DNA from 2 places in the Actinoplanes sp. CA-252034 genome. Region 1 is predicted to be linked to the other one. Evidence: riboswitches for the same ligand, from Rfam matches in the RefSeq annotation. Region 1 holds a riboswitch; the other holds the start of a gene.

Region 1 (10,010 bases):
TCGAGTCCAACTTCAAGGTTGAGGGCGACCTGCGCCGCGAGGTCGCTGCGGACATCCGCCGCAAGGTTGAGATCGGCTGCTACGCCGGCATCCGCCACCGCAAGGGCCTTCCCGTGCGTGGACAGCGGACCCGGACCAACGCTCGTACCCGCAAGGGTCCGAAGCGGACGGTCGCCGGTAAGAAGAAGCCCGGTCGGAAGTAATAGGAGCGCACTGACTTATGCCACCGAAGGCACGCGCAGGGGCCGCAGTAAAGAAGGTCCGGCGCAAGGAACGCAAGAACGTCGCCCACGGGCAGGCGCACATCAAGAGCACCTTCAACAACACCATCGTGTCGATCACCGACCCGACCGGTGCGGTCATCTCCTGGGCCTCTTCCGGCCAGGTGGGCTTCAAGGGCTCCCGCAAGTCGACCCCGTTCGCCGCGCAGCTCGCTGCCGAGGCGGCCGCCCGTCGTGCCATGGAGCACGGCATGCGCAAGGTCGACGTTTTCGTCAAGGGTCCGGGCTCCGGCCGGGAGACCGCCATCCGTTCGCTGCAGGCCGCCGGCCTCGAGGTCGGTCAGATCTCCGACGTCACGCCGCAGCCGCACAACGGTTGCCGTCCGCCGAAGCGCCGCCGGGTCTGAGGGAGATCTAGAGATGGCTCGTTACACAGGTGCGGACTGCAAGCGCTGCCGCCGCGAGAAGATGAAGCTGTTCCTCAAGGGCAGCAAGTGCGATGGGCCGAAGTGCCCGTTCGAGTCGCGTCCCTTCCCGCCCGGCCAGCACGGCCGTGGTCGGACCAAGGAGACCGAGTACCTGCTCCAGCACCGCGAGAAGCAGAAGGCCCGTCGCGTGTACGGCGTGCTCGAGAAGCAGTTCCGCGGTTACTACGAGGAGGCTGTCACCAAGCCCGGCAAGACCGGTGAGGTGCTGCTGCAGATCCTCGAGTCGCGTCTCGACAACGTCGTCTACCGGGCCGGCTACGCCGCGTCCCGTGACGCCGCCCGCCAGCTGGTCAAGCACGGCCACTTCCTGGTGAACGGCATCAAGGTCGACATCCCGTCGTACCGCGTCCGGGACAAGGACATCGTCACGCTCCGGGAGAAGTCGAAGGAGCTCACGCCCTTCGTCGTCGCCCAGGCGCAGGCCGGCTCCAAGCCGGTCCCGGCGTGGCTGGAGCCGATCCCCAGCGAGATGAAGATCCTGATCCACTCGCTCCCGGCCCGCGCTGTCATCGACACGCAGGTCCAGGAGCAGCTGATCGTCGAGCTCTACTCCAAGTAGCAGCTCTTTCGAGGTGCCGGCCTTCGGGCCGGCACCTCGAAGCAGAACAGAGACGGCCATCAAATAGTGGGTGGCCCGACAGAAAGAAGAACAGCGTGCTCATCAGCCAGCGGCCGACCCTCTCGGAGGAGTCGCTCAGCGAGACCCGTTCCCGGTTCACCATCGAACCGCTGGAGCCGGGCTTCGGCTACACCCTCGGTAACTCCCTCCGTCGGACCCTGCTGTCGTCCATCCCGGGCGCGGCGGTCACCAGCATCAAGATCGACGGCGTGCTGCACGAGTTCACCACGATCCCCGGTGTCAAGGAGGACGTGGTCGAGCTGGTCATGAACGTCAAGGAACTGACCGTCAGCTCCGAGCACGACGAGCCGGTCAGCATGTACCTGCGCAAGCAGGGCCCGGGCGACGTGACCGCCGGGGACATCCAGCCGCCGGCCGGTGTCTCGGTGCACAACCCCGATCTGAAGCTGGCGACCCTGAACAGCAAGGGTCGGCTGGACATGGAGCTGACCGTCGAGCGCGGTCGTGGCTACGTCACCGCGGCGCAGAACAAGAACGCCGGCGCCGAGATCGGCCGCATCCCGGTCGACTCGATCTACTCGCCGGTGCTCAAGGTCACTTACCGCGTCGAGGCGACCCGTGTCGAGCAGCGCACCGACTTCGACCGCCTGATCATCGACGTCGAGTCGAAGGCGTCGATCTCTCCCCGGACCGCGCTGGCCTCGGCCGGCTCGACCCTCGTGGAGCTCTTCGGCCTCTGCCGTGAGCTCGACGAGACCGCCGAGGGCATCGACATCGGCCCGTCGCCGCAGGACGCGCAGCTCGCTGCCGACCTGGCCCTGCCGATCGAGGAGCTGGACCTCACCGTTCGGTCGTACAACTGCCTCAAGCGCGAGGGCATCAACAGCGTGGGCGAGTTGATAGGGCGTACGGAGGCTGACCTTCTGGACATCCGGAACTTCGGCCAGAAGTCGATCGACGAGGTCAAGATGAAGCTCGCCGGGATGGGCCTGGGCCTGAAGGACAGCGCGCCGTCCTTCGACCCCGCGCACGTGGTCGACTCGTTCGGCGACGTGGACTACGACACCGACGACTACCGCGAGACCGAGCAGCTCTAAGAGCTCGGCTGCGCCCCATTTCAAGGAGCAATTGAAATGCCCACGCCCACCAAGGGTGCCCGCCTCGGCGGCAGCCCGGCCCACGAGAAGCTCATCCTGGCCAACCTGGCCACCGAGCTCTTCCGGCACGGGAAGATCAAGACCACCGAGTCGAAGGCCAAGCGGCTGCGCCCGCTGGCCGAGCAGCTCGTCACGAAGGCCAAGCGCGGCGACCTGCACGCCCGTCGCCGGGTGCTGGCCACCGTGAAGGACAAGGACGTCGTGTACGCCCTGTTCGAGCAGATCGCTCCGCGGTACGCCAACCGCCCCGGTGGGTACACCCGGATCACCAAGATCGGCCCGCGCAAGGGTGACGCCGCTCCGATGGCCGTCATCGAGCTGGTCGAGGAGCTGCAGGTCGCGGCCACCACCGGCCCGTCCAAGGAGGCCCGCAAGGCCGCCGCGCAGCAGGCCAAGGTCGAGGCGCTCGCCCCCGAGGACGACGCCCCGGTCGCCGCCGCCAAGGCCGACGACGTCCAGGACGACCAGGACGCCGAGGCGCCGGTGAGCGCTTCCGGGGACAAGCCCGGCGACAAGGCCGAGGGCGAGGACACCGACAAGGCCTGATCCACACGGATCAGATCCACATCGGGCGAGGCCCGGCATCCTTCGGGGTGCCGGGCCTCGGCTGTCTCTGGGGAGAGAGCATGACGGACACCATTCGGCTTCGCCTGGACGTGTCGTACGACGGCGCGGACTTCTCCGGCTGGGCGGCTCAGCCGGGGCGCCGTACCGTCGCGGGGGTCCTGATCGAGGGTTTCGCCCGCCTGATCGGGGCCGAGACGCCGCTCGGGTTGACCGTCGCCGGCCGCACCGATGCCGGGGTGCACGCCACCGGCCAGGTCTGCCACGTCGATCTGCCCGTCGAGCGCTGGGCCGAGCTGGAGGGCTCACTGCTGCGCCGGCTCGCCGCGGTGCTGCCGGCGGACGCGCGAGTGCGTGCGGTGGCGCCCGTGCCGGACACGTTCGACGCCCGGTTCTCGGCGACGTTCCGGCGTTACGAGTACCGGGTCTCGGACGCGCCCTGGGGGCCGGAGCCGCTGCGCCGGCACGACACCCTGGGCTGGATGCGGCCGCTCGACCTGGACCGCCTCAACGCCGCCGCGGCCGGGCTGCTGGGTGAGCACGACTTCGCGGCGTTCTGCAGGCGCAAGGAGCACGCCACCACGATCCGGGCGATCAACCGGCTGGACTGGCGGCGTGACCCCGACGGGGTGTGTGTGGCGACCGTACAGGCCGACGCGTTCTGTCAGGCCATGGTGCGGAGCCTGGTCGGGGCGATGCTCACCGTCGGTGACGGGCGGCGGGCCCCGGAGTGGCCGGCCAAGCTCCTCACTCTGCGCGAGCGGTCCAGCGAGGTGATGGTCGCCGCGGCGCACGGGCTCACCCTGGTCGCGGTCGGCTATCCGGACGAGACCGGGTACGCGGCCCGCGCCGAGGCCACCCGCCGCCTGCGCGCCTGAAGTCCCCGTGTGGCCGCGGTGACGACCACACGGGGATCACGACGCCCGACGGATCAGGACGGTGTCGTGGAGGTGCGTGTCGAGGATGTCGTGGGTCAGCTGCCGGACCTGCGGGGCGTCCGCGGGGATCAGCTCGCCCGACGGGCCGGTGATCACGCAGTACATGACGAAGTGGCCGCGGGTGCGCCACAGGATTGGGGTGCCCGGGCCGGTCATCGCGCCGGACATCCCGGTGAAGCTGCCGTCGCCCGTCTCGACCAGGTAGCGGACCTGGTCGCTGACGGCCATCGCGCTTGTCGCGTCGGGCAGGTTCAGCAGGCCTGCGGTGATGCGGTAGTCGGCGTACGGGACGGTGAGAGCGGCCCGGACCGCCTGCGAGCACCCGTACCGCTGAAGGGTCGTGGCCAGGGCGCCGCCGGCCGCGAGGGAACAGTCGGCGGTGAGGGACGTCTCCGTCACGCCGAAGGCGGTGATGCCGGTGGGGAAGACCTCGTCCGCGCTGAGCGGCGCCGGATCCACCGCCCGGGTCGCGATCCGCTCGTCGACCTCGGCCCAGGCGAGCTGTGCCGACGGGCGGCGATCGTCGGCGACGATGAGGACACCCAGCATCACGACGATGCCGAGCACGATCAGGCCGGCCAGGCCACGGGTGAACAGATGGGTGGTCAGTGGCTCGCGCCGCAGGTGGCGCCGGGACCGGCGACGATGCTGGCCCCGGGCGGAGAATCGGATCGGCAGGGACAGACCGCCCGCCGGCGCGGCGCGATGGGCGGAGCGCGACGGGGTGGCGTACCGCATGGGCCTCAAGCTAGGCGCGCACGCTGATCGATTGACGCACACCGTGTCCGCCACCCCGGCGAGGTGCTCGTCACCCCGCGGCGAGACACTTGACGGGTGACCGCCGACCACTACTTCACCGCCGATCCCGACGCGCCGCTGCGGCGTGGCGAGATCGAGTTCACCGTCGCCGGCCGGGACTACCGGCTGGCCGTCGCCTCCGGGGTCTTCTCGGCCGGCCGTCTCGACCCAGGCACCGCCGTGCTGCTGCGCAAGGCCGGTCTGCCCGACGGCCGGGCCGAGGGCACCTTCCTGGACCTCGGCTGCGGGTACGGGCCGATCGCCTGCGTGCTGGCCAGTGAGGCGCCGCGGGTCACGGTCTACGCGGTCGACGTCAACTCGCGGGCCCGTGACCTGGCCGTGGAGAATGCCGAGCGGCTCTCCCTCGGCGAGCGGGTCCTGGTGCGGGCGCCCGACGAGGTGCCCGACGACGTGACGTTCACGGAGATCTGGAGCAACCCGCCCACCCACATCGGCAAGGCCGGGCTGCACGCCCTGCTGGAGCGCTGGCTGCCCCGGCTCGCCCCCGGCGGCACGGCCTGGCTGGTGATCAACCGCCACCTCGGCGGCGACTCGCTGCACACCTGGCTGACCGGGCTCGGCTGGACCGTCGAGAGAACGGCCAGCCAGAAGGGGTTCCGGGTCCTGCGGGTCACCGGAAATTCGGCTGACTGAACGCGCGCTGACAGGGAGGATGCCGCCATGGGTTACGTGGATGTCGCCGGCGCCGGATTCGTGCTCCCGGATGGTCGAGAGCTGTTCTCCGACGTGTCGTTCCGGGTCGGCGAGGGCGCCAAGGTGGCGCTCGTCGGTCCCAACGGAGCGGGCAAGACCACGCTCATGCGCATGGTGGCGGGTGACATACCGACCCAGTCCGGGACCATCGCGCGTTCCGGTGGGCTCGGAGTGATGCGCCAGTTCATCGGCATGATCGGCGACGACCGTACCCTCGAGGATCTTGCTCTGTCGCTCGTCTCACCCGCCCTGCGCGAGGCCGGCGCGCGGTTGGGGGCGGCGGCCGCGGCGCTCGGCGAGACCGAGAAGTCCCAGATCGCGTACGCCAACGCGCTCTCCCACTGGGGTGAGGTCGGTGGATATGACGCCGAGGTGCTCTTCGACACGGTGACCGTCTCGATTCTCGGCAAGCCGTGGGAGGAGGCTCGTTCGCGCATCGTGCGGACGCTCTCCGGCGGCGAGCAGAAACGGTTCGCCCTCGATCTGCTGCTGCGTGGCAACGACGAGGTGCTGCTGCTCGACGAGCCGGACAACTTCCTCGACGTCCCGGCCAAACGCTGGCTGGAGCAACGGATGCGCGAGTCGAACAAGTCGATCCTCTACGTCTCGCACGACCGGGAGCTGCTGGCCGAGACCGCGAGCCGGGTCGTCGCCGTCGAGGGTGGCAGCGCGTGGACCCATCCGGGTGGGTTCGCCTCCTGGCACGAGGCCCGGATGAACCGGCACGAGCGCATGGAGGAGCTGCGCCGCCGCTGGGACGAGGAGCACGAGAAGATCAAGGAACTGGTCTTCATGCTCAAGAACAAGGCCGCCTACAACGACGGGCTGGCCTCCCGATATCAGGCCGCGCAGACCCGGCTCCGCAAGTTCGAGGAGGCCGGCCCGCCGCCACTGCCGCCGAAGGACCAGGCGGTGAAGATGAACCTGCGCGGCGGCCGCACCGGCAAACGCGCCGTCATGTGTGAGCAGCTCGAGCTGGAGAACCTGACGTTCCCGTTCGACCTGGAGATCTGGTATGGGGACCGGGTCGCCGTGCTCGGCGCGAACGGCACCGGCAAGTCGCACTTCCTGCGCCTGCTCGCGGCCGGCGGCACCGACCCCGACCTGGAGCACAAGCCGGTCGACGGGGCGCCCCTCGCGAAGGTCTCGCACGACGGCAAGGCCCGGCTTGGGGCGCGGGTCCGGCCCGGCCACTTCTCGCAGACCCACGACCGGCCGGAGCTGGTGGAGAAGACCCTGGTCGAGGTCCTGTGGCGCGGCGACGAGCACCGGTCCGGACTGGACCGGGCCGGGGCCATGAAGCACCTCAACCGGTACGAGTTGGCAGCCCAGGGTGACCAGCGGTTCGGGACCCTCTCCGGTGGACAGCAGGCGCGATTCCTGGTGCTGCTCCTCGAACTGTCCGGGGCGACCGTGCTGCTGCTCGACGAGCCGACCGACAACCTCGACCTCGCCTCGGCGGAAGCGCTGGAGGAGGGGCTCAAGGCCTTCGACGGCACGGTGATCGCTGTCACGCACGACCGCTGGTTCACCAGGTCTTTCGATCGCTTCGTGCTGTTCAGGAGCGACGGCGAGGTGGTGGAGGTCCCGGAGCCGGTCTGGGACGTCCGCTAGTTTTCTCGTCACGGACCGGTTATGGTCCGGTTACGACAACCCACGGGAGTCCGGGCACCGGGCTGAGAGGGGGGCTGATGCGGCCCCCGACCGTCGAACCTGATCCGGGTAATGCCGGCGCAGGGAGGAGTGCTTCATGGGCACATCGTTTCCCCGTATCCACGTCATAACCGATGACATCGACGTCGTTCGCGGTGTCGCGGGACTTCCCGACGTGGCGGTCCAGATCAGAGTCAAGAGCAACGACGCTTCGGCGTACGCGCTGACCTGCGCCGCCATCGCGGTGTGCCGGCCGGTCGGCACGATCGTGCTGGTCAACGACCGGGTCGGGGTCGCGCTCGCGGCCGGGGCGGACGGCGTGCACCTCGGGGCCGACGACCTGCCGGTGCACGCCGGACGCCGTGTCCTCGGGCCGGCCGCGATCATCGGCGCCACCTGCCGTGATCCGGACGCCGCCCGGGCCGCCGTCGAGGCCGGAGCCGGCTATCTCGGCGTCGGGCCGGCCTATCCCACGTCCACGAAGGACGGGCTGCCACCACCACTCGGACCGGCCGCGATCGCGGCCGTCGCCGACGCGGTGCCGGGCATCCCGGTTCTGGCGATCGGTGGTATCACCGCGGAACGGGTGCCGCAGCTCGCGGTGCACGGGATCGCGGCGGTCTCCGCCTTCGCGGCGGATCCGAAGGGAGCGGTCGCGGAGTTCCTGGCGGTACTCCCATGAGCCGCGATCCCGGCGCCTCCACGCCGTGCCGTGTGGCCGTCGTCGGGGGCGGCATCATCGGTCTCGCCATCGCCGCCGAACTGCTGTGCCGTGGGGCCGACGTCACGGTCCACGATCCGGCGCCGGCGGGGACGGACGGGGCGTGGCATGTCGCGGCCGGGATGCTCGCACCCGGTGGGGAGTCGGCGTTCGAGTATCCGCATCTCACCCGGCTTCTCGAAGCGGGGCACGAGCTGTGGCCCCGGTTCGTCGCCGGGCTCGGGGACGTCGGTTACGACCGGGCCGGGACGCTTTCGCTGGCTCTCACCGCGGACGACGTGGCAGAGGCGGCGCGGGAGTGGAAGCACCAGAGACTGACGCCGCTGACCGGCTCCCAGGTGCGCGATCTCGAGCCGGCGATCTCGCCCCGGGTCCGGGCCGGGGCCTTCGCCGCGGCTGAGCATCAGGTCGATCCGCGCAGGATCGTCGCCGCCCTGCGGGACCGGTTGAGAGGCCGGATCGTCCCGCGCCGCATAGCGGACCTCTCCGAACTGGACGCCGGTGGCACGCCGGCGGCGACGAGCACGGTGGCGGGCCGAGCCGGCGGAGGGTTCGACGTGATCGTCGTGGCCGCCGGGCACCACACCGGCGCACTCACCGGGCTGCCGATCCGGCCCGTCAAAGGCCAGGTCCTCCGCCTGCGCGGCGATCCCGGTCTGCTCGAGCACGTGATCGACGGCGCGGCCGACGGGCGGCACGTCTACCTGGTCCCGCGCGCCGACGGTGAGGTCGTCGTCGGCGCCACCCAGGAGGAGCGCGCCGACCGGGCGCCGACCGCCGGCGGGGTGCACGACCTGCTGCGCGCCGCCCTCGACCTGGTGCCCGGCCTGGCCGAGCACGAGCTCACCGAGGTCGCCGTCGGGCACCGGCCGGGCACCCCGGACAACGCGCCGATCCTGGGGTTCCTCGACGACGACCGCCGGATCGTGGTGGCGGCCGGCCACTTCCGCAACGGCATCCTGCTCACCCCGATCACCGCACGACTCGTCGCCGACCTGGTGCTCACCGGCTCGGCGGATCCGATTCTCGACGCGTTCGCACCCGGGAGGTTCCGATGAAGCTGACGATCAACGGCCAGACCCAGAGCAGGCCCGGCACCTGCTCGGTCGCGACCCTGGTCGCCGAGATCATCGCCGCCCAGCGTGGGGTGGCGGTCGCGGTCAACGGCACCGTGGTGCCCCGGTCGACCTGGTCCGAAGTGGATCTGGCGGACGGCGACCGGATCGAGGTCCTCACCGCCGCGCAGGGAGGTTGACGTGACGTTCCTTCCGGAGAACGGGCTGATCCTCGGGACCGGCGGGGCGAACAGTCTCGCCGCGCTGGAGGACGCCATCGAGGCTTCCGAGACGACGCTGGTCACGGTGGCGCTGCGCCGGGTCGACGCGGCCGGGCCCGGGCTGCTGCCGATGCTGGACCGGCTCGGCGTGCGGGTGCTGCCCAACACGGCCGGCTGCTACACCGCCGGTGATGCGGTCAAGACGGCGCAGATGGCGCGGGAGGCGTTCGAGACGGATCTGATCAAACTCGAGGTCATCGGGGACGAACGGACCCTGCTGCCGGACGGGATCGAGCTCCTGCGAGCGGCCGAGACACTCGTCGCCGATGGGTTCACCGTCCTGCCGTACACCAGTGATGATCCGATTCTCGCCCGCCGCCTCGCGGACGCCGGATGTGCCGCGGTGATGCCGGCGGGGTCACCGATCGGCTCCGGCCTGGGCATCTCCAACCCGCACCACATCGAGTTGATCGTGCAGAGCGTCGACGTGCCGGTGGTCCTCGACGCCGGCATCGGCACCGCCTCCGACGCGGCGCGGGCCATGGAGCTCGGGTGTGACGCGGTGCTCGTCGCGAGCGCGATCACCCGGGCCGACGACCCCGCGGCGATGGCGGCGGCGATGCGGCACGCGGTCCGGGCCGGCCGTCTCGCCCGCTCCGCGGGGCGCATCCCACGACGGTTCCACGCGGTCGCCTCCACCGCCGACGCCGGCATCGCGCAATGGTGACCCCGAAGGGGCTCGTCGTGCTCACCGATCGGCGGTCCGCTTCGGCGCCCCTGGTCGAGGTGGTCCGGAAGGCGGTCCGCGGCGGCGCCGCCTGGGTCGTCCTCCGCGAGAGGGATCTTTCGTACGGCGATCGCGCGGCCCTGGCCACGAGGCTCCGGTCGGTCGTCCCCGAC
Region 2 (10,010 bases), 680 kb from region 1:
CATGCGGCCGCCGGGCGGGGAGCACCTCTACCGCCGGTGCAGCCAGGGCCACCACCACCATCTGGTGTGCCGGTCGTGCGGGCGGACCGTCGAGGTGCTCGGCCCGGCCGTCGAGTCGTGGGCCGACCGGGTGGCCGGCGAGCACGGCTTCGTCGACGTCGCGCACACCTTGGAGATCTTCGGGACCTGCCCGGAGTGCGCCGCGAAAAGCTGAGTGCGACCCTTCGGGGGTGAAGCTCTATGCGGACCGCGTCCCCGTCGCCCTTCGCCAACTCGTGACCGACATCCTCGTCGTCATCTGGGTCTACCTGTCGATCAGGGTCGCCCTGTGGATTCACGACGTGGTGGAGAAGCTCGCCGTGCCCGGCCGGAAACTGGAGAGCGCCGGCAGCGGCATCGCCGACAACCTGGCTGACGCGGGCGGCAAGGTGGGCCGGGTCCCGCTGGTGGGCGACGAGCTCACCGCGCCGTTCACCGGGGCCGCCGACGCCGCCCGGTCGATCGCCGAGGCCGGTCAGCAGCAGCAGGAGTTCGTGGCGCAACTGGCGCTCATCCTGCCCGCGCTGGCCCTGTCGGCGCCGCTGGCCCTGGTGCTCTTCCTCTGGCTGCCGCTGCGGCTGCGCTGGGTCCGCCGGGCCGGTGTCGCCGCGGCCGTCCGCGACGACCCGGCCGGTCAGGACCTGCTGGCGCTGCGGGCACTGGCCTCCCAGCCGCTGACCGAGCTGGCGAAGCTGGGTCCGGACATCGCGCAGAGCTGGCGGGCCGGCGACTCGGACGCGGTCGCCGCCCTGGCCGGCCTGGAGCTGCGCCGGCTCGGCCTGAAACGGCGCTAGTCCTCTGTGGCGCTCGCACCGCTGGCTCGTCAACGCCGGGACAGCGGTGCGCGGCATACCCGACGAACGTCAGTCGGCGGCCGACTCCTCGTCGTCCTCGCCCCACTCACGGTGGGCGAACGGGAGGACCGCCCAGAAGGTGAGGAACCAGCCACCGGTGAGGATGGTCAGCGGGATCGCCCACTTCCAGTCGAGCAGGTAGTCGGTGATCAGCAGGACGCTCGCCGTCATCGCGATCAGCATGAAGGCCAGGCCGCCGGTGGCCATCTTGTGGGCGTACCGGACCAGCTCGGGTTTGCGGCCCTGCCGGAACAGCGCCCGGTGGAACGCGACCGGCGAGATGATCATCGCGGTGGCGAACGCCGCGCTGATCAGCGCGATGACGTAGGTGTCCTTCTGGAAGTCGGTGACGTTCGGGAAGCCGCTGCTGAACGGCAGGGTCAGCAGGAACGCGAAGAGGATCTGCACGCCGGTCTGTGCGACGCGCAGCTCCTGGAGCAGGTCCGCGAAGTTACGGTCCCATCGCTGCTTCTCAGTTTCTCGGGGGAGTGTGTATCGACCGCCATGCCGGGCCGAATTCCCCGAAGAGCCCCCTGATCAAACGCCGATCCGTGCCAGGACCGCGTCGGCCAGCTCACGCGGCGCCTGTTCCGGGACCCAATGGCTGACCCCGCGCATCGCCACCAGCTGGTAGTCGGCACGGACCCAGTCCCGGGTGCGCAGCGCCGCGGTCAGCCCGACCACCCCGTCCCGGTCGCTCCACACGTAGGTGGTCGGCACCGTGATCGGGCCGAGGCCCGCCACCTGTGAGGTGTCGAAGGCCCGGTACCAGTTGAGGCCGCCGGTGAGCCGGCCCGGCTCCCGCATCGCCGCCACGTACTGCTCCGCGCGCATGCCGATCGGCCGCAGCATCAGCCGCAGCGCGAGCGCGTGCTGGGCGAGCAGCAGCTTCTCGGCGAACGGACGGCGGAACACCTCGAAGTAGGCGAGCCGTGCCTTCTGGCTGGGCCGGACCCGGAGGGCGAGCATCAGGGCGCGCGGATGGGGCACGGAGATCGCGGTGAGGGTCCGCACCCGGTCCGGGTGGCGGGCGGCGAGCTGCCAGCCGACCTGCGCGCCCCAGTCGTGACCGACGACGTGCGCGCTGTCGATACCGAGCGAGTCGAGGACGGCGATCGCGTCGGCCGTCACCGAGCCCATGGTGTAGGCGGCGACGTCCGACGGCCGGGCGCCCGGCGAGCATCCACGCTGGTCCATCGCGTACGTCCGGAGTCCGGCCGCGTGCAGTCGGGGCAGGACCAGGTCGAACTCCCGGGAGTCCTGCGGAAAGCCGTGCAACAGCAGGACCGGTTGCCCGTCCTCCGGACCCCCCTCGTGAACGTCGAACGTCAGTCCCCGGGCTTTGACCTCGATCACGTCTTCCCCTCCCTGTGCCACGCCGCTACCAGGTGTTACGGTCATCGAAGCACATCCACCGAAGCTTGGCCGCGCGAGCGGGCAGGCTTCGATCCGACAGGGGAGCGCACAGCGCTGAGAGTGCGGGCGACCGCAGACCCTCGTACCTGATCTGGGTAATGCCAGCGCAGGAAGTTCGGTCTTCTCCAGCCGCGTCGTGCCCTGGGCGCCGTTGCCCGGGGATACACGGCGTGCGTCTCCTCCCGGTACCCACTGGGAGGCAGTTCATGAAATCCACCACCAACCGCTGGCGGACGATAGACATCGTCATCGCCTCCGTCATCGCCGTCGCGTTCGGCGTGATCTTCTGGGCCTGGAACACGGTCTGGTCGGTCACCGAGGGCGCGTTCGCCTTCTTCCCCCCGGCGCAGACCGTGATCTACGGCGTGTGGCTGATCCCGGCCGTGCTCGGCGGCCTGATCATCCGCAAGCCGGGCGCCGCGCTCTACACCGAGGCGGTGGCCGCGACCGTGTCGGCGCTGCTCGGCAGCCAGTGGGGCGCCCCGATCATCCTGCAGGGCCTGATCCAGGGGCTCGGCGCGGAGCTGGTCTTCGCGGCGGTGCTCTACCGCAACTTCAAGCTCCCGGTCGCGATCCTGGCCGGCGCCCTGACCGGCGTCGGCGCGGCGATCTACGACTTCGTCCGGTACACCGCCGGCACGGACCTCTGGTCGTACCGCATCCCGTACGCGTTGATCACCGTGGTCAGCGGCGCGATCGTGGCCGGGATCGGCTCGTGGGCACTGGTCCGGGCGCTCGCGCCGACGGGCGTGCTGGATCGGTTCGCAGCGGGCCGGGAACGGGCATCCGTCTGACGACATGAGTGACGTTCAGCTCCGTGGGTTCGGGTGGCGGCACGCCGGTCGCCGCGCCTGGGCGGTCCGCGGGCTGGATCTGGAGGTCCGGCACGGCGAGCGGGTGCTCCTGCTCGGTCCCTCGGGGGCCGGTAAGAGCACCCTGCTCGCCGCGCTCGCCGGACTGCTGCCGGAGGACTCCGGCGACTCCGAGGGCACGATCCGCATCGACGGGCTCGACCCGCGCAAGGCCCGTGAGCGCGTCGGCATCCTCTTCCAGGACCCGCAGACCCAGATCGTGATGGCCCGCAGCGGCGACGACGTGGCGTTCGGACCGGAGAACAGGGGCGTGCCGGCCGGTGAGATCTGGCCACGGGTGTCCGACGTGCTCGATCGCGTCGGCTTCCCGTACCCCATCAATCGCCCGACCTCGGCCCTCTCCGGCGGTGAGGCGCAACGCCTCGCCCTCGCCGGGGTCCTCGCCCTGCGGCCCGGACTACTGCTGCTCGACGAGCCGACCGCCAACCTGGACCCGCCGGGCGCCGCTCTCATCCGCGACGCGGTGGCCCGTGCCACCGGCCCGGAGACCACGCTGATCATCGTGGAGCACCGGGTCGCGGAGGCCCTTCCGCTCGTCGACCGGGTGGTGGTCCTGGAGCCGGGCGGCGGCGTCCGCGCCGACGGCGCGCCCGACGTGATCTTCGCCGCCTACGGCGACAGACTCGCTGCGGAGGGCGTCTGGGTGCCGGGTTTCCAAGCCGCACCGCTCAAGGCGACAACCCCATCGACCGCTCCGCTGGTACGGGCTACGCGTGCCGAAGTGAGCAGACGTCTCGGCCCCGTCACCATCGAAGCCGGCGGTGGCGAGGTCCTCGCCGTGACCGGGCCGAACGGCGCCGGCAAGTCGACTCTGGCACTGCTGCTGGGCGGGCTGCTCGCACCCACGGCCGGCCGGGTCGAGGCGTTCGGTGACAGGCTGCCACCGCACCGCTGGCGGGCCGCGACCCTGGCCGGCCGGATCGGGTCGGTCTTCCAGAACCCGGAGCACCAGTTCGTCACGTCCCGGGTCACCGACGAGCTCGCCCTCGGCCCGCGACGGCTGGGCCGCTCCCCCGCCGAGGTCGGCCGGATCGTCACCGAGCTGCTCGAACGCCTTCGCCTGGACCGTCTCGCCGACGCCAACCCGTACACCCTCTCCGGTGGGGAGGCGCGGCGCCTCAGCGTGGCCACGGCGCTGGCGACCGCGCCGCGGCTGCTCGTGCTCGACGAGCCGACCTTCGGCCAGGACCGGCGCACCTGGCGGGAGCTCGTCGACCTGCTCGCCGGCCTACGAGACGACGGGCACGGGATCATCGCCGTCACACATGACGACGCGTTCGTGCGTACCCTCGCGGACCGGGTCGTGCCCCTCGGCGTGCCGGAACCGGGCCCGCTGCCGCGGAGGTCGCGGCCGTGACCCTCTCGTTCGCGCCGGTCGCCGACCCGTCGGCGCCACTCGCCCGCCGCAACCCGGTCGCCAAGGTCGGCGCCGCGCTGTTCTTCTCCCTGCCGTTGATCGCCACGATCGACCCCTTCACCCCGGCCGTCGCGCTTGCCGTCGAGCTGATGACGCTGCCGTTCTTCGGGGTCCGGCTCGGTGTCCTCGCCCGGCGTGCCGCGCCACTGCTGCTCGCCGCCGTCGGCGTGCTGATCACCATGGTGCTGTTCGCCGCCGACCGTGGCGGGGAGCTGCTCTTCTCGCTCGGGCCGGTCGACGTCACCACCGGGGTGCTGTCCACCGCCGGCGCGCTGATCCTGCGCATCTTCGCGGTGGCGCTGCCCGGCATCGTGGTGTTCGCCACCACCGACCCGACCGACCTGGCCGACGCGCTGGTGCAGAACGCGAAGGCGCCGGCCCGGTTCGCGATCGGGGCGCTCGCCGCGTTCCGGCTGGTGCCGCTGCTCGGCGACGAATGGCGGTCACTCAGCCTGGCCCGCCGCGCCCGCGGGATCGACGCCGGCCGCAACCCGGTCGCCAAGCTGCGGCTCTTCGCGTCGACGGCGTTCGCGTTGCTGGTCGGGGCACTACGGCGCGGGGTGCGTCTGGCGGTGGCGATGGACGCGCGCGGCTTCGACGCCGAGACCCCCCGGACGTACGCCCGACGGCAGCACTTCACCCCCGCGGACACCGCGCTGCTCGTCCTGCCGCTCGTCGTCGCGCTGCTGATCCTCGCCGCGTCGGCGGCCCTGGGCTTCTTCCGCCCCGTCGTCTGAATACTCTTCGCTTTCAGGTAACTGTATTGACAGCGGGTGTTGTCCTGTTCGGACGAGGGTGTCCGCCATGGGTCACGGCCACGATCATCTTCACGACCACTCGCACTCCGCAGCAGCCGGAGGCGACCTCCCCGAGGCTCTCGATCTCTCGGTTCCCGCCGCGGAGCTCTCCCCGTCCGACGCGTCCCGCCGCCGCTTCCTGCTCGGCGCGGGCCTGCTCGGCGCCGGCGCCGCCGCCTCCGTGCTCGCCCAGCCGGGCGCAGCCGAGGCCGCCGGACTCCCGCACACGCACGACCCGGTGGGCGGCGGCACCGCCAAGGGCGGCTTCCGCTGGCTCGCCGGCGACCACCACATCCACACCCAGTACAGCTCGGACGCCCAGTACCGGGTGCTCGACCAGGCACAGAAGGGCCACGCCTACGGCCTAGACTGGCTCGTCATCACCGACCACGGCAGCGCCACCCACGCCAAGATCGGTGTGGACAAGGTCAATCCGGACATCGTCAAGACGCGCTCCGCGCTCAAGGGCCTGCTCACCTTCCAGGGTCTGGAGTGGAACATCCCGGCCGCCGAGCACGCCACCGTGTTCGTGCACCCGGGCAGGAACGAGGTCGAGGTCCTCAAGCAGTTCGAGAACGCGTACGACGGCTCGCTCCTGCCCTCGACCAACACCGCCGCCCAGAACGAGGCCATGGCCGTCGCCGGCATCCAGTTCCTCGGCGAGCAGGTCCGCAAGCGCAAGATCGACGGCGCGCTGTTCTTCGCCAACCACCCGGCCCGGCGCGGCATCGACTCCCCGCACGAGATCCGCAACTGGCGCGACGCCGACCCCACCGTCGCCGTCGGTTTCGAGGGCGCGCCCGGCCACCAGGCCGCCGGCATCCCCGCCCCCAACGGCCGCGGCGGCGCCCGTGGCTACTACGACAACAACCCGTCGGCCGCGTCGTTCGCCGGCTACCCGCTGGAGACCTACCGCACCTGGGGCGGCTTCGACTGGATGACCGCCACCGTCGGCGGCCTCTGGGACAGCCTCCTCGCCGAGGGCAAGGCGTGGTGGATCACCGTCAACTCGGACAGCCACGTCAACTACCTGGACCAGACCGACCGGGGCCCGGGCAGCGACTTCAACGCCAACGGCAAGTACAACGACCCCGTCTACACCGGCACGGTCAACACGCAGGCCGGCGACTTCTGGCCCGGCTACTACGGCCGGACCAACGTGGGCGCGTCGTCGTTCTCGTACAAGGCGGTCATGGACGGCCTGCGCGCCGGCCGGGTCTGGGTCGACCACGGTCGCCTCATCAAGAACCTCGACGCGCGCGTCCGCGTCACCGGCGACCGCCGCGACCACACCGGCACCCCGCTCGGCGGTGTCCTCCAGGTCAAGCGCGGTACCCGTACCGAGCTGGTCCTCGACATCGACCTGCAGGACCTGCCGAACTGGGCCGGCTTCGTGGCGGCCCTCAAGCGCGTCGACGTGATCGTCGGCACGGTCACCGGCCCGGTCACCGACAAGGACACGTTCACCACCCCGAACACCCGGGTGGTCAAGTCGTTCGAGGTGTCCCGGACCAGCGGGCGGGTGTCGTTCACCTACGACCTGGGCCGCCTGGACAAGCCGTTCTACCTGCGGGTCCGTGGCACCGACGGGAACCGCACCCAGCCCGGCCTGCTCGGCGCCCCGGTCGACCCGTACGGCCCGCAGCTCGACGTGATCGGCGCCGCCGACCCGTGGGCCGACCTGTGGTTCTACACCAACCCCATCTGGGTCCTGCCCCGATGACGCCACACCCGGCAACCGGAGCGCCGGCCGCTGACGCGGCCGGCGCCACCCGGCCCGTCCCGTCGCGTCCGTCCTTCCCGGACACCGCGGGTTCCGACGTGCCCGGTCGGCTCTCCCCGGACACCGCCGCGCCCGGGTCGTCCTCCGCCGACGCCACCCGGCCCGGGTCCTCGCCCGATGGGGTCGCGCGGATCGTCGGGGTCAGCCTGGGGCACGCCACGCTCGCCGAGGCCGACCACTGGATCCAGTCGCTCGTGCCGGCGCCCGTACTGGCCTGCACACACCTGGTCAGCGAGCCGTTTCCGCACGTCGCGATCAGTCTGCTCACCGCACGGGCCGTCGAGACGGCTCCCGGGCTCGCGGTGGCCGCCGCCCTGGCCGAGGCGGGAAGCTCCGGGCGGGCGGTCCGCTTCCCCGGCGTCGAACGCCTGACCGGTTCCCTCACCGTCAGCGAGATCCTGCAGCGCAGCTCGATCGCCCGGGTCGAGGTCCTCGGTAGCGGCCAGGCGCCCCCGGACACCGTCGTCGAGACCGGCGATTTCGTCCGCCCCCAGTTCCGCGACGGCGAACTGATCCTGGTCACGACCCCTGCCGCGGGCGGAACGCTGGTCCCCTTCGAGACCCGCACCCCCACCCCCTGCTGCGCCGACCACTGACCCGCACTCCCCGCGCCGCCCGGTAGCCGGGTTCGTCGCCCGCCACACGCGACGACCCGTCTACCGGCCCGCCTCGTCTCGCCCACACGGCCCACCACCGGCCGGCGACCCACACGGCATCCCCCTTCAGCCCACCGGCCGACAACCCCGCACGGCCGCCTTCAACCCGCCACCGGCCGATGAGCCCACACGGCACCCCTTCGGCCCGACACCAGCCCCCCCGGCCGGCTTCGGCCCGCCACCGGCCGGCGAGCCCGCGCGGTCGTCTTCGGCTGCCGGACCGGGGACTGGTCGACAGCACTGGGAGCCGGGTCGATGCCTCTTGCGCTTGGCGGGGCTCGTCGGGCGTACGGCTGAAGCTCGCTCTTCGGGATGGGGTGTGTGCGGTGACCGGGCCGCATCGCCGGGCCCATAGGGTTGTCGCATGTCTCGTCACCCCCTGCCGCAGCTTCTGGCGGAGTCGCGCAGTGGCGTGCTGGTGTTCAGCATCACGCCGCCGCGGCGCAGCGCCACCGAGGAGCGGATCAAGGAGATCGCCGAGGTCACTCTGGACCGGCTCACCGCGCTCGACCTCGACGGCCTGATCTTGTATGACATCGACGACGAATCCGACCGTAATCCGGACGATCGGCCGTTCCCCTATCTGCCGACGCTGGATCCCGGGCGTTACTACGCCGATCACCTGACCGGCTGGCGGCAGCCGGTGATCATCTACCGGTGCGTCGGTAAGTATTCCGAGGATGAGCTCCGCGACTGGATGTCCCGCGCCGACTCGCGGGTTCTGACCGTTTTCGTCGGCGCGTCGTCGGGCGGCAAGGAGGTCCGCACGGGGCTGCGCCGCGCCCAGGAGCTACGCGCCGAGGTGCGACCGGACCTGCTTCTCGGCGCCGTCGTGATCGGTGAGCGCCCCGACGAGCACCGGCGCATGCTGGCCAAGCAGGAGCGGGGCGCGTCGTTCTTCGTGAGCCAGGTCGTCTACCACGTCAACGAGACGAAAAACCTGCTCAGCGACTACTTCTACGAGTGCCGGGCCCGCGGCGCCGACCCCCGGACCGTGATCTTCACGCTGTCGTTGTGCGGGTCGCTCAAGACGCTGGAGTTCGTCCGCTGGCTGGGTGTGGACGTTCCGCGCTGGCTGGAGAACTCGATCCGGCACGCGGACGACCCGCTGGCCGAGTCGTACCGGCAGTGCGTGGCGATCGCCCGCGACCTGATCGACTTCTGCGAGCACCTGGGCCTGCCCTACGGTTTCAACGTCGAGAGCGTGTCGATCCGCAAGGCCGAGATCGAGGCCAGCACCGACCTCGCCGCCAAGGTGTCCCGGATGCTTCGCTACCGCCGCTGATCCATTTCGGCCAACTCGTCAGCGGTCAGCCGCAGGGCGCCGGCGGCGATGTTCTCCTCCAGGTGAGCGACGTCGCCGGTCCCCGGAATCGCCAGCACATGCGCGCCCTGTTGCAGCGTCCAGGCCAGCCGCACCTGATGCCCGGTGACCTGGTGTGATGCAGCGATCCGCCACTCCGCTCCCACCGTCCCCGCGTCCGGCGCCGTCTCGATGCCCCGAGCCCTCCCGGCGTCCCGGGCGGCCTCCACCTCGCGGTCTGTCCCGGCATCCCGCGCCGTCTGCGCTTCGCGGTCTGTCCCGGCGTCCCGCGCCGTCTGCGCTTCGCGCGCCGCTCTCGGTGCCGGCCCGTCCTCGCGGGTGGCTCCCGCGATGGTGAAGAACGGCACGAATGCGATCCCCTCCTCACCGCATTTCCGCAGCAGATCGAAATGGCGCCGAAGGTCCGGGGCGAACGCGTTCTGCACGCACACGACCGGCGCCACCCGCCGGGCCGCCTCGACGTGCTCCCACCGCACATTGGAGAGTCCGAGGTGGCGAATCAGCCCGTCGGTCCGCATGTCCTCAAGCGCCCCGAATCGCTCGGCGACCTCATCCGGTCCGACCGGCCTGACAATCCGCAGATTGACGAGGTCGAGCGCCTCCACACCGAGCCGGCGCAGGTTCTCCTCCACTTGACGGCGCAACTGCTCCGCAGTGACCGCCTCACCCCAACTACCATTCGGCAGGCGATCCGGTCCGACTTTCGTCGCGATGAAAAGCCCTTCCGGGTACGGCCGGAGCCCGTCCCGAATCAGTTCGGCCGCATACCGAACCTCCCCCGCTTCCCCGCCGAGAATTCCGCCCGGCGAGAAGTAAAAAGCCGCCGTGTCGATGTGATCGACCCCAAGCTCA

Evidence for each region. A riboswitch is a leader RNA that binds a small molecule or an ion and turns the genes downstream of it on or off. The one in region 1 is predicted to bind thiamine pyrophosphate.
Region 2: it holds a riboswitch for thiamine pyrophosphate, as region 1 does, so the genes downstream of both, ACQPZW_RS06290 (ECF transporter S component) here and ACQPZW_RS03235 (thiamine phosphate synthase) in region 1, are expected to answer to the same signal.

Annotation. Positions count from the first base shown of each region.
Region 1 covers NZ_CP191846.1:669,587-679,596, forward strand. The annotation lists gene rpsM (30S ribosomal protein S13) at 1-203, shown strand, start outside; gene rpsK (30S ribosomal protein S11) at 221-628, shown strand; gene rpsD (30S ribosomal protein S4) at 642-1,268, shown strand; gene ACQPZW_RS03205 (DNA-directed RNA polymerase subunit alpha) at 1,364-2,386, shown strand; gene rplQ (50S ribosomal protein L17) at 2,423-2,992, shown strand; gene truA (tRNA pseudouridine(38-40) synthase TruA) at 3,073-3,888, shown strand; gene ACQPZW_RS03220 (hypothetical protein) at 3,925-4,686, opposite strand; gene ACQPZW_RS03225 (class I SAM-dependent methyltransferase) at 4,783-5,400, shown strand; gene ACQPZW_RS03230 (ABC-F family ATP-binding cassette domain-containing protein) at 5,428-7,074, shown strand; TPP riboswitch at 7,107-7,217, shown strand; gene ACQPZW_RS03235 (thiamine phosphate synthase) at 7,211-7,795, shown strand; gene thiO (glycine oxidase ThiO) at 7,792-8,892, shown strand; gene thiS (sulfur carrier protein ThiS) at 8,889-9,089, shown strand; gene ACQPZW_RS03250 (thiazole synthase) at 9,091-9,837, shown strand; gene ACQPZW_RS03255 (thiamine phosphate synthase) at 9,831-10,010, shown strand, end outside.
Region 2 covers NZ_CP191846.1:1,353,021-1,363,030, reverse strand. The annotation lists gene ACQPZW_RS06310 (Fur family transcriptional regulator) at 1-214, shown strand, start outside; gene ACQPZW_RS06305 (hypothetical protein) at 231-833, shown strand; gene ACQPZW_RS06300 (DUF6328 family protein) at 903-1,334, opposite strand; gene ACQPZW_RS06295 (alpha/beta fold hydrolase) at 1,431-2,246, opposite strand; TPP riboswitch at 2,338-2,440, shown strand; gene ACQPZW_RS06290 (ECF transporter S component) at 2,516-3,103, shown strand; gene ACQPZW_RS06285 (ABC transporter ATP-binding protein) at 3,108-4,538, shown strand; gene ACQPZW_RS06280 (energy-coupling factor transporter transmembrane component T family protein) at 4,535-5,335, shown strand; gene ACQPZW_RS06275 (PHP domain-containing protein) at 5,403-7,118, shown strand; gene ACQPZW_RS06270 (hypothetical protein) at 7,115-7,774, shown strand; gene ACQPZW_RS06265 (methylenetetrahydrofolate reductase) at 8,199-9,119, shown strand; gene ACQPZW_RS06260 (aldo/keto reductase) at 9,107-10,010, opposite strand, start outside.